One region of the Desulforhabdus amnigena genome, then DNA from elsewhere that is predicted to be linked to it. Evidence: riboswitches for the same ligand, from Rfam matches in the RefSeq annotation. Region 1 holds a riboswitch; the other holds the start of a gene.
What was found. Region 1 has a riboswitch for cobalamin ahead of cobT (nicotinate-nucleotide--dimethylbenzimidazole phosphoribosyltransferase). Riboswitches for the same ligand answer to the same signal wherever they lie in the genome.

Region 1 (5,935 bases):
CTACAACCTATTTCCTTTATATCATTCATATGATGGTAGCTGTTCCCATGCTTGTTCTGGAAGTACCTTTCGCCAAATGGGCCCATCTGGCTTATAGGCCCGTAGTGATTTACCTGCTGAGAGTAAAGGAGCGGTATGCCCAGGAGGTTCTGGCACCGGCAACTGAAAGTCAGATCGCTGTAGAAGCTGCAACTTCCTGATCGAACATTTCATTATCATCATCGCTCTTGAATTTTCAGAAAAATTACATTCCAAAAAGAAAAGCCCATGTAAGGTGCTGGAAAGGTCCTCGCATGGGCTTTGTTATTGAGATGAAATATTTTTAGGCTGTTATTTCCAGATGTTATAATATATTCGTTTTTCAGATTCCAATACCTGTTTTTTTCCATGCCTTTTGTGTGCCTCTATGAGGAGCACCAACAATGCGAAATGATCAAGCTCAATTTTTTATTTTACCATCGATAGCAGCAGTCGTTTCTCGATGCAGTCGTGTATTCTTTCATCCCGAATTGGTGCGACCCGCTGTGGAAAAATGGGGAGATTATTTTCGGGATTTGGGAGAATGGCAAAACGTTTGTCACTTTTTCGATGACTCCGAGGAAACCGTTCGTTGGATTTTTGTTTTGGACATTTTAAACCATTGCTTCTGGCCAGATGTGGGCGAACCGACCTGGACAATACACTACGGTGGAAGTCCCCGATCAGGTTATTGGGGGTTGGCTGCAAGTCTCAAGCGTGCTCAAGAAAGTGGGATTCCTATCACTCAACCGGATTTTCTGGCAAATCTTTCTGCCGATGATCTGAAAGGGATTTTGTCGGGAAATGTGGAAATTCCACTCTTTGAAGAACGGCTTTTCAATCTTAGAGAAGCGGGTCGGATTCTGAACTCTACGTGGCGGGGTGATATCATTCATCTACTTGAGTCGGCAAAAGGAAATGCCCTGGTCGCAGTAAAAAAAATCGTGGATTCTTTTCCCAGTTTTCGCGATGACGCTCGATATGGTGAGATAGAAGTCTATTTCTGGAAAAGAGCACAAATCTTCATTTCGGATGTGAATCTGGCATTTGCTGGACGAAAGTGGGGAAAATTCATACATATGGATAAACTCACGGCTTTTGCCGACTATAAGTTACCTCAAGTTTTGAGAGCATTGGGAGTGATCTCATACCATCCGGACTTGGCCAGCAAGGTCGATTCCATGCAAGTATTGTCTCAGGGGTGTGAGGAAGAGATAGAAATCCGGGCGATGACTGTATGGGCGGTGGAAGCACTAAAGAATGCATTTGCGGCACAGGGAAGAGAAGTCAGCAGCACCTGGGTTGACAACTGGCTCTGGCAATTGGGGCAGATGGAATCCTTCAGAAAGAGGCCATACCATCGCTGCCGTACCATTTTCTATTGAACATGTCACATCCAGTGCCGAATGAATATTTCTTGAATCTGCGTCGTTCTGAACATTCGCCTGTCAGCAATACCGTTAATTGCTTACTTTCTGATTATCGAGTTCTCTATAATGTGTTATAAGAATTTCAGGGGGCACCACCAAAAATCAAGTTTCTGTTTTGATGGAGCAGGGATGGCCTTGCTCCTGATTGTCGCGCCCGAGTGGCGTTGGGGCAGGTGATTTCACCGAGCTCTATTGTAGACCATGACGTCGGTCATCGTGAGGAGTGCGCACTTAACCCATCTCCACAATTGAGAAAGGAGCCTCTTATGCTGTTTATGGCCATTTTTAATTATTCTCCGGAAGATCGTAATTTGGTTATCGAAAGAGGCATGGGCGGAAAGGAAAAGGACATTGGAGTGACGGTCAAGGGGGAGTGGTTTGACATTTCGGGGCATCGCGTATTCCGTCTTTTCGAGGCCGATGATGAAATTCATCTCGCATCATCCATTTATAACTGGACGGATCTGGGTGTGGCTGAAATCATCCCGGTGATGGAGACAGAAAAAGCGCTTAAGCTCATCAAAAGAACCCTCAAAAAATCTTAGTACTTTTCGAGAAAGAGTTTTTTCTGTTAAGCCTCTTCGTTGTGCCTGTGTGCTTAAATGGGAATACGGTGAAAAACCGTAGCGTTTGGCCGACGCTGTGAGCGGGGATGAAATCTGAGAAACAGCCACTGTTCCTGCAAGCCCGTATATTTTGGGCAAGGAATGGGAAGGAACAGAGAGTAAAGCGAACCGCAAGTCAGAAGACCTGCGATGGAGAGGATGCCTGAGTTTTCAGGGTAATGGCTCGAGATTGCCGAAGCCATCAAGCAATCCTTCAAACATCCCTTTGCGGAGAAGTTTGAAGGATTTTTTTTTGGAACGGTTATAGTTCAAGTAATTCATGAAGGAGGATAAATTGCAAAATCTCAAGAACTTGATGAATCGTATTGAACCCTGTTCAAAGGAATGGCAAGAAAAGGCATGGGAGAGACTGCATTCTCAGATCCGGCCTCGAGGTTCGCTTGGACATTTGGAAGTGATTGCCTCACGTCTGGCTGCCATTCAGGGTACTCTGACGCCGTCAGTCAAAAAGAAGCTCATCTTCACCATGGCTGGAGATCATGGTGTGGCAGAAGAGGGAGTCAGTGCATACCCCCAGGAAGTTACCGGACAAATGGTTTTCAGCTTTATCCAGGGATGGGCTTCCATCAATATCTTGGCCAAACATGCTGGAGCTGATGTCCGTGTCGTGGATTGCGGAGTGGCGGCAGACATCCCCGAAGAATGGCAGGTGGTGCATAAAAAAATAGGCAAGGGAACAGCAAATATTTGCAAAGGTCCCGCCATGAGCAGAGAGCAGGCTATTCAGGGACTGCTCCTTGGGGCTGGCCTGGTCGAGAAGGCCTTTCTCGAGGAAGGGTATGAACTGTTTGGTACGGGTGACATGGGAATAGCCAATACCACACCTTCGACGGCCATTGTTGCAACATTCAGTGGAAAACCCGTCTCACAATTGACGGGTCGCGGCACCGGGATTGATGATGAAGCTTTCAATCGAAAAGTCAGGGCGGTCGAAAAGGCATTGAAAGTGAATCAGCCGGATTCTGAAGATGCTTTGGATGTGTTGACCAAGGTGGGAGGTTTTGAAATTGCCGGTCTTGCTGGAGCCGTTTTGGGAGCTGCGGCAGTGAAGGCGCCCATCGTGTGCGACGGTTTCATCGCCACAGCCGGGGCTCTGATTGCCTGCCGGTTGATGCCTGTTGCGAAGGATTATCTTTTTATTTCACACCAGAGTCTGGAGATCGGACATGCAACCATGGTGGAGCTCCTCGGGTTGCGTCCAATTTTGGATCTTGAGATGCGTCTCGGAGAAGGTACGGGATCTGCCCTGGCTATGAATATTATCGAAGCGTCTGCGAAGGTCCTCAAGGAAATAAAAACCTTTGCAGAAGCGGGGGTCACAGATACGGGACACTGATAGACTGCAGGATGAGAAGGGGAGCTCTTTCCCTTCTCACCAGCAGTGAAGATCCAGTAGATCTAACCACAGCTCAAAAGTGCTCCCATGGCGTTCAATGCAGTTGATCCCAGGTTGAAGATACAGCTATCCCATGTGCACTCATTCTGGTGCTGTTTATAAAGATTTATAGATGTATGGGGGATCAGAGCCTGGAACATGGACATCCTTCAGGAAGTGTCAAATCGTATTTGGAATGGCTGTGCCCGGACTCTATCGAGGAAGTCCCGAGCGAGCCTGAGGTTGCGCCAAGCTTCGAGAAGTCTGAACGCGATGTTTTTGGCCGATCCCACTCCCGTGGGGAAAGCTCTCCGAAAGAGACTGCCTCTTTGGATGAGCTGAAAAAGAGTGCAGGCGATCTGCAAGAGAAGGTAGAAGATCTTGCAGGCGACATCATTGTTGCTGTAAACATGTTCCAGTTCAAATCCCCCGTTTTTTTGGACATTGAAGCCCTCGTTTTCAATGATCCATCTGCTCCTTCCTCCATCGTTGGCTATTTCGATGGCGCTTGCCTGACTGATTTTGAAATTGGTAACCCACTGGAATCGAGTGGTCCTGATCTGCCCTGTCTTATCCGGTTTGGTCTCAAGGCACCGGAGAACGCAAAGGGAGTGCTCTCTGTTTTCAGTATCGATATAGGGAATGTTGTTTACCCACCGGTATTGCTGGTGAATTCTGGCTTCTTTGCCTGTCCGGTACTCGAGGTGACACTCAGGATGGAATCTCTGGAGGGCCTCGAACTGTTGCTCAACGGAGGGGAGGTTATCCTTGTGAACGATCAAGAACTTCCAGCCGTATCGGTTGCACAGGTCAAAGGTGGGGCCGCCGGCAAAGAGGCTATCGAGGCTGATGCACAGGGGAAGCCGGGGGAATCTTTCTTTGAGTCTTTGTGCAAGCCGGTAGAAAGCCTTGAGCTCACAGTCCTGTTTGCCGGGATTCTCCCCGGGGTTCTCGATGAATTCCGTCATAAGGGAGAAGGCGAATCCGTTTGGGGTCACGAGCTTTGCCTCGAGCACCTCGTGGTAGTAGATCGTCTTGGTTCCGTGAGTCCGGGTGAGACAGTACGGGCAATGTCTCTTGTCGAAGGAAATGGTCCCCGTCCCATCGACAGCCACAACATAGTAGATGCCCCGAAGTCTCCAGCGAGAGAGCACCTTCTTTCTGATGAGGGTTTCGGCCATCCCGGTAACGGCCTCTTGAGCCTCTTGCGGAGAGAGCCTGAGGTAGAGATCATTAAGGGTATCACCATGGGGAAAGGAGTCGACACCGAAAAGGATCTCGAACTTTTCCCTGGAGGGCTCATTCTTTCGGAGTTGGTATGTGACCTGTCTTCTGGCTCCGAGTCTCAGCAAGAACATGAGAACTCCTGCAAAGCAAAGAGATGCAAGAGGGTAGTTGATCTTCCTCTGGTCTCTCGGATCGGATGCGCCTCCAAAAATCTTCTGGAAACCACCGAAGAAATGCTCCACCGTCTTGATGAGAATTCCGATCAGAGCTTCCTGCTCCTGCTCAGCGCTGTCCGTGGTAGGATTCATGGTTCGGAAATCAAAAATGAGATTGTTTTTCAATGCGGCCTCCTTCACCCAACGGGAACTCCAGTTGAGCGTGAAGAAATTATTTTCTCTCTTGAGAGGAAGCCCTCTCGTTTTTTGATTTTATCCCGATTTACTGTGCGAAGAAAAATCAATCGTTATTGCTGCCTTCTCACCTATGCTGGCACGATCATTTTTCAAATGGCTATTGCCAATATGTGGTCTGAAATTTAAGGTGAATCTGTTATTATTATATTTGTTTGTAAAAATGCTCTCAGGATCGATGGGGGTACTTGCAATGACCTTATCGAGCGGTTCATTAGGAGATATATTATAGTTATAATATGATGGCAATCAAAGCAATTGTAAGGAGAATGAAGTCATGGCCAATATTATGCCCGAAGGGGAATCCATCCGCAGGGCTGTGAAATGGATTTCTGCACGCCTGGAGGAATCTCCCAGTGAGTCGCCGATGAAGTATGTCAATGAAGCTGTCTCAAGATTCGACCTTTCATCGAAAGAAACAGAATTTCTGATGGAATTTTATCGGCAGCGAAAAGAGAAATCCTTATCTGACGCATAGATGGGATTGATTGTGGATTCAAGGGTTCGAGTCCTTCCAGATCCATTGCTTTCCATAGAGATCCCTTTGTATCGTCCCATGGCAGTGCTTCTCATTTTAAAAAACTTCCCCTCTCAGGGGGAAATTTTTAGAACAAAGTCCCGCTTTGAAGGGGGATTGAAGGGGATGTCGCAAATGCCAATATCATGAAAGACGTCCAAAAAGAGAATTGCTGGTCCCGTCTTCTCATGTTCAGTGGAATTCAAAATTGGTTTAAGGAGAAATGATGGAACATAAGCAGTTGAGATGTGAGGACTGTGGCTGGGTCGGAAATGCTTTTGAACTGGTTCGAGTCAATTTTACAATGGGTGATCCACAACCCTGCTGTCCAA
Region 2 (5,935 bases), 1.9 Mb from region 1:
TGTTTCAATGCCCTGGACCCGTGCCTCGTCGGCGTTCACATACTTCATAGTGAAGCCGTCATATTGGATCAGGCTATCGAAATCCGTATGAAACCAGGTCAGTCCCGCCGTAACCTTCTTGTCGAGCAGCGTCTGCTCTATGCCGACCTCATAGCCGACGCTCTCCTCAGGCGTCAAGTCGGGGTTCCCGATCGTGTAGAGGTAACCGTTCCAGACATACCCCCCATAGACTTCGTAAAGGGACGGCGTGCGGTATCCGGAGCCCACATGAGCGTGGACCTTGGTGCCGAACTGTTTAAAGAGGTAGGCTGCGGAAGCTTCCCCAACGAGCTTGGAATCAAACTCCTCGGGGTAATTGAAGCGGCCTCCGAAATTGAGGAAGAGAGACTCATCCAAAAACTTGAGGCTCGCCTGGGTGAACAGGTCCCAGTTGTACCAGTCTTCTTTGTAATACACGGGGCTGTAGTCATCGTTGCTGGGATTGTTGGGTTCACGACCGTCGTAATCGGCCTGCTTGAAATCGAGACCACTGATAAGGGTGAGCCAATCGGTGACCTGGATGTTTTGCTGTGTTTCGATGTATCCCGTGGAGCCGTCGTAGTTGGAATGGTTTCCGTTCACAGTCGGCGTCCAAAAGTAATGGCGCTCGGTTTCCGCGTAGGAGCCTTTTATGGAATAGTTCCAACAGCTAGAAACGGCATGGTTCATTGTGAGGCCGTACAGAGCTGAGAGGCCTTCCCGGTGTTGATCGGGATCGGCGGTTTGTGTCACGAGCTTGCCGTTGGCATCCAGACTGGGAGTGGTTTCCGTCAAGGCGAGGTCGGAATCGAAGTAGAGGGAGGTGAATTCGAGGGTGATGTCCGGAGTGATGCGGAATCCAGCCCCGCCGGAGAAGCCGAGGTTGTCGTACCAGAAGCCGTATTTTCCACCGAATTTCTCACCGTCCGATGTGACATAGATCGGGTTAAAATCAATATAAAACGAGCCCTGTCCATGGTAGAATCGCCCATTCTCAATAAATGTGCCATACTCCCCGAATTCGCTGCGGACTTCCGCTCCGGTGCCGCGCTTCCATTTGTCGGAAATGATGTCGATGACGCCGCCCATGGCTTGCGATCCGTACAGGGTGCTCTGTGTGCCCTTGAGGATTTCGATCCGCTGCATATTGCTTGGCGAATACAAATCCTCAAGGAAGTAGGTAAACGCACCCTGGGGGTCTGCCTCGTCCTTGAGGGGGAATCCATTGTACTGAAACTGGATGTATTGGCTCGGCACGCCCCGGATGTTCAGATGGGCCCACTGTCCCGTTCCGCCAAGGCGCCGGAGATAAACGCCCGGCTCGTAGTCAAGGAGACCAGGAATAAAATAATCCTCCTGCGCGTCTCTTTCTTCGCTGGTCACAACGCTCACGCTTTTCGTCACTTGCGAGAGCGGCGTTTCGACTCTTGTCGCCGTAACGACCACAGGCTCCAGGTTGGCGGTTCCTGTAGCTACGACGCTGGCTTCCTCCTTTCGGGAAGTGTCGTCGGCCTCTTGCGCTTCTTTCCCTTCGGTCGTTTCCTGTTTGGTTTCTTCCTGTTTGGTTTCTTCTTGAGATTGGGAGGGCAAGGGATTGTGCGCCAAAACAGCAAAAAGAACGACCAGTGCAAGGATGAGCTTCGATGTCCTCAGTAGTGAAAAACGCATTGAGACAACCTCCTTTCCCCCCTCGGGGAATGTTGAAAGGTTTATGCATCCACTCAGGTCTCCTGGCTCACGTTCATCCTATTCGCCGCGCCTTCCCATCACGCCTTGGGCGTGACAGTGACATCCTTGCGGCTTTCGTCCCGATCACAGTCGCGGGGCGGCGGAAGATTCCCACTTCCTTCCCTTAAGCCGATGCATTTTACTGTAGTGTGGCTATACGGTTCTATCGTTGATGCCTATTCCTCAAGGTCTTTCAAAAGCACTCCTTCGCGTCCCGGTGCCTGTTCACCCAGTCACCGATTCATCTCCGAAATGGAATTCAGCCAAAAAAAAATCCTTAGAGCTTTTGGCCCTAAGGATTGCACCCTGGTTCTCTTGGTCCTTTAGCGGTCCATCCGGTATTACCACGTACCGATCGACCCTACATCATCAGGCAGGTATTCTGACTTACGGATCAATCTACTCTCTGTGCCTTCCCATTTCGCTTGCGCAAAACAGTGGCTCTATCGGATTTCGTCCCCGTTTACAGCGGCGGGACCGTTCCCGGATTTCACGGGATTCCCTATTAAACCTTGCGGTACCTGATGATTCACTTATTTTCACGTAGCCGGTACCTCTATAACAGCCGAAAACTTTTGTCAATATTCAAATAAACACCTCTCTAAAATCAGCGCATTCTTATCTTGCGTCATTCCGAAAGGTTATATTTGTCCAAGTATCCCCTGGGAGTCACCATCCAGCCGTTCCAGACGTAGGTTTTGCTGTTTCCCACGATGAGAATGGATTGCATGTCCACTTCCTCGAAGGGAATCTCGGCAAGAGTCGTGATGCACTTCCACTGCCCGCCGCGCATGGCCTTTCGAATGATGGCCACGGGGGTTTCGGGGGCCTTTTCGCGGAGGATCACTTTCTGGGCTTTTTCCAGCAGATCGGGGCGCGTTTTGCTCCTGGGATTGTAAATGGCCATGACGAAATCCGCGGATGCGGCCGCCTGCAAGCGTTTTTCGATCAGTTCCCAAGGGGTGAGATGGTCGCTCAGGCTGACCACCGCAAAATCGTGCATGAGAGGGGCTCCAAGGATGGAAGCCGCCGCATTGAAGGCGGCCACCCCCGGAATCACTTCCACAAAAAGATCCGGAGGAACCTCCCCCTTCTCATCCCGAAGGTCCGCCGGCTCTGTTGAAGGGGTGCGGTGGGGAGGACTCGAAACGCGCAGGCTCCGTTCACGGCAAATGTCGAAGACCAAACCCGCCATCCCATAAATCCCGGCATCACCACTCGATACCAACACCACGCGGTGTCCCTCGAGGGCACGATCAATGGCGAGCCCGCAGCGGTCCACTTCCTTTCGCATTCCGCTGGAAAGGACTTCTTTGCCTTCCAGCAATTCTTCGATCAAGCCCAGATAAGTTTTATAGCCGAGTACCACTTCCGCCGAAAGGAGGGCATCCAGAGCTTCGGGCACCATATAGGAACGGTAGCCGGGCCCGAGGCTTACAATGGATAGCCGACCCGTGCTATGGCGAGAGTTACATTGAACGTTTTCTGCTTGGGAACAATGAGGGTTTGGCTCCCGGCGCTCAGAAGAGCTGTCGCTTCGCATACGCTTTGAACTCCTATGTGCTTGGCCACCTGAGTGGATGGATTGGGCACGGTTATGTTTTCGATCTCTTTGCGGGAATAAAAATGAACAGGCCTCTGAAGCATTGCCGCCGTTTCGATGATCCCCGCCTCATCGGATTTGAGATCGACGCTCACAAGATTTCTAATGGAGAGTGGGGAGAGCTTTTCACGGGCGAAGACCCTTTGCAACCATTCCATGATTTCCTGGGCCGGCGTACCCCGGTTGCACCCGATCCCGACGACCAGATTCCGGGGGCGCAGCACCAGGCATTTCAGAAACGCGGGAACCAGGGCCTCCGAAACCCAGACGCCCACTCTCTCCATCAGGGTCGACATGAGGGATGGGGGGGAAGAGAGGACCTCATGCAGCCAGTCGATGTTCCCCTGGCTGGCCAAATCCCTCTTCAACCGGCCTTCAGGATCGTAGATCCAAACGGGTTCGTCTTCCAGGAAAGCCCTCGCCAGCCGACTGAGCATTTCAATGTTTTCGATCTCGAGACCCGCCGCCCGCGCCATCAGATCCAGAGCAGGCTTATCTTGAACATCCGAAGCGGTGGTGATGACCGCATGTCCTCCGGTAATGCGGGCGACTTCTTTCGTGAGGCGGTTCGCTCCTCCCAAATGGCCGGAAACCAGGCTGATGACATACTCTCCCCTCTCGTCCAGCACGACCACAGCGGGATCTTCCTTCTTATGGCGCAGATAGGGGGAGATCTGACGGACCACTATGCCGGTGGCCATGATGCAGACCAGCGCGGAAACCCTGGGCCAGATTTCCCTGAGCAGGTCCGCCATTCGCTGAAACCCCACGGCCCCCATGGCCAGGGCAAACTGATGCCGCACCGGCACATAACAGGCGCTGCCGGGAAGCTTCCCCTGCAACTGCAGCGCAAGGTCGGCTCCGTGGCGGGTCAAAGCCACAATGGCTATGGAGGAAGATTCAGGAGGAAACCCGGGCTTTTCGAAATCCATGTTCGAAGGACTCGTCGTATAATTTGGATTTTTTCAATTCTTTCCCGGAGCGGGCATTGAAGACCTCTCCCACCATGATGATCGCCTGGCGGCCGATACCGCTTGCTTTGACCTTTTGAACGATGTCGTCCAAGGTACCCTTCACAATGAGCTCATCGGGCCACCCCAATCGATAGGCAACCACCACCGGAGTCTCAGGGCCGTAACAGGGACTGACCTCGGAGACCACTTTTTCGATCTGCTGCACACTGAGATAGATCACCAGGGTCGCCCGATGTTGCGCGAGCGACCGAAGGTCTTCCCCTTCGGGAACGGGGGTTCGACCCGCCATACGGGTCAAGATCAGGGTTTGAGAAACTTCCGGCAGAGTCAGCTCCTGGGTGAGAGCCGCTGCCGCCGCGAAGACGGCCGACACGCCCGGCACCACGCTGTAAGGAATCCCATCCCGGTCCAGGAGTTCCATCTGTTCCTGAATGGCCCCGTAGAGGGCGGGGTCTCCCGTGTGCAGGCGGACCACCCGTTCGCCCCGTTCATACCCTTCCCGCAGGAGTGCATGCGTTTGCGGGAGGGTCATGGAAGCGCTGTTGTGAATGGCGGCGCCCGGTTTCCGATCCTGCAGCAAGGCCTCGGGAACAAGAGAACCCGCATAGACGATGCAGTCCGCTTCCTGCAAAAGCCTCTTCCCCTTGACCGTGATGAGCTCAGGGTCGCCGGGACCCGCTCCGACAAAATGAATAGGATATTTCATAGAGTTCCTCGAATCTATCTGTTTATAGAGGGAGGTTTCCGGACAGTCCCTAAATGGGCTTCGGCCAGACACTCACCACAAAAACCGGATTGAGCGCCTCGAACCTCACCGTTTTTCCGATAGGCACAGACCGGCTGACCTGCAGTTGCGTAATCTGCATTTCATAGGGTTTATCGCTCCAGAAAGCCCGAACGGCTTCCAGAGTATCCAGGGTCGCTGCGGTGACGACCACTCTTCCACCAGGACGCATGCGCCGCAGGAGGTTCTCGAAAATCTCCCGCAGGTCCCCTCCGCTTCCTCCGATGAAAACACGGTCCGGATCGGGGAGCGCATCCAGCACTTGGGCGGCCTTTCCATGAACCGTCTCTATTTGCGATCCTTGAAGGCGTTTCACGTTATCCTGCAGATCCCGGTAACGTTCTGCGTCCTTTTCCACGGCAACTACCCGTCGCAGAGGAACAAGCCTCGATGCTTCAATGGATACGGAACCGCTTCCCGCTCCCAGATCCCACAAAACGAGTCCGGGCCGCAACTGAAGATGAGCCAGCGCCACAGCACGGACTTCCATTTTGGTGATGAGGCCGGCCCGATGCCGGAAGGCGGTCTCGGGAAGCCCCAGAACGGCTTGCGGAACGGTCGAATCCACAGCCTGCCTGGAAGGACTCTCATCCAATACGGCCACCAGGTTGAGGGGCGAAAATTTCCTTGCCGCCGCTTCCTCAGGGAAAAAACGCTGGATTTTTTCCGAAGGAAGCCCCAAATCCTCCCCCACCACCAGGGTGCGATCCTTCATTGCGGCATCCAGCAGCTGGCGGGCGATCCAATCGGGGGTATGCTGAGGATCCGTAAAAAAAACCACTTTCGAATGGTGCCGGAGCTGCTCCAACCATTCGGGATTTTCTGCAG

Region 2: another riboswitch for cobalamin. It lies ahead of QMG16_RS12495 (TonB-dependent receptor plug domain-containing protein); the one in region 1 lies ahead of cobT (nicotinate-nucleotide--dimethylbenzimidazole phosphoribosyltransferase).

What each region holds. Positions count from the first base shown of each region.
Region 1 is NZ_BSDR01000001.1:999,142-1,005,076, reverse strand. Features, by position in the region: gene QMG16_RS04405 (4Fe-4S dicluster domain-containing protein) at 1-200, shown strand, start outside; gene QMG16_RS04400 (queuosine 5'-phosphate N-glycosylase/hydrolase) at 423-1,403, shown strand; gene QMG16_RS04395 (DUF3303 domain-containing protein) at 1,715-1,993, shown strand; cobalamin riboswitch at 2,016-2,220, shown strand; gene cobT (nicotinate-nucleotide--dimethylbenzimidazole phosphoribosyltransferase) at 2,349-3,410, shown strand; gene QMG16_RS04385 (hypothetical protein) at 3,620-5,017, opposite strand; gene QMG16_RS04380 (hypothetical protein) at 5,364-5,564, shown strand.
Region 2 is NZ_BSDR01000001.1:2,937,625-2,943,559, forward strand. Features, by position in the region: gene QMG16_RS12495 (TonB-dependent receptor plug domain-containing protein) at 1-1,686, opposite strand, end outside; cobalamin riboswitch at 1,722-1,893, opposite strand; cobalamin riboswitch at 2,102-2,286, opposite strand; gene QMG16_RS12500 (precorrin-3B C(17)-methyltransferase) at 2,375-3,154, opposite strand; gene QMG16_RS12505 (cobalt-precorrin 5A hydrolase) at 3,181-4,281, opposite strand; gene cobM (precorrin-4 C(11)-methyltransferase) at 4,250-5,029, opposite strand; gene cbiE (precorrin-6y C5,15-methyltransferase (decarboxylating) subunit CbiE) at 5,079-5,935, opposite strand, start outside.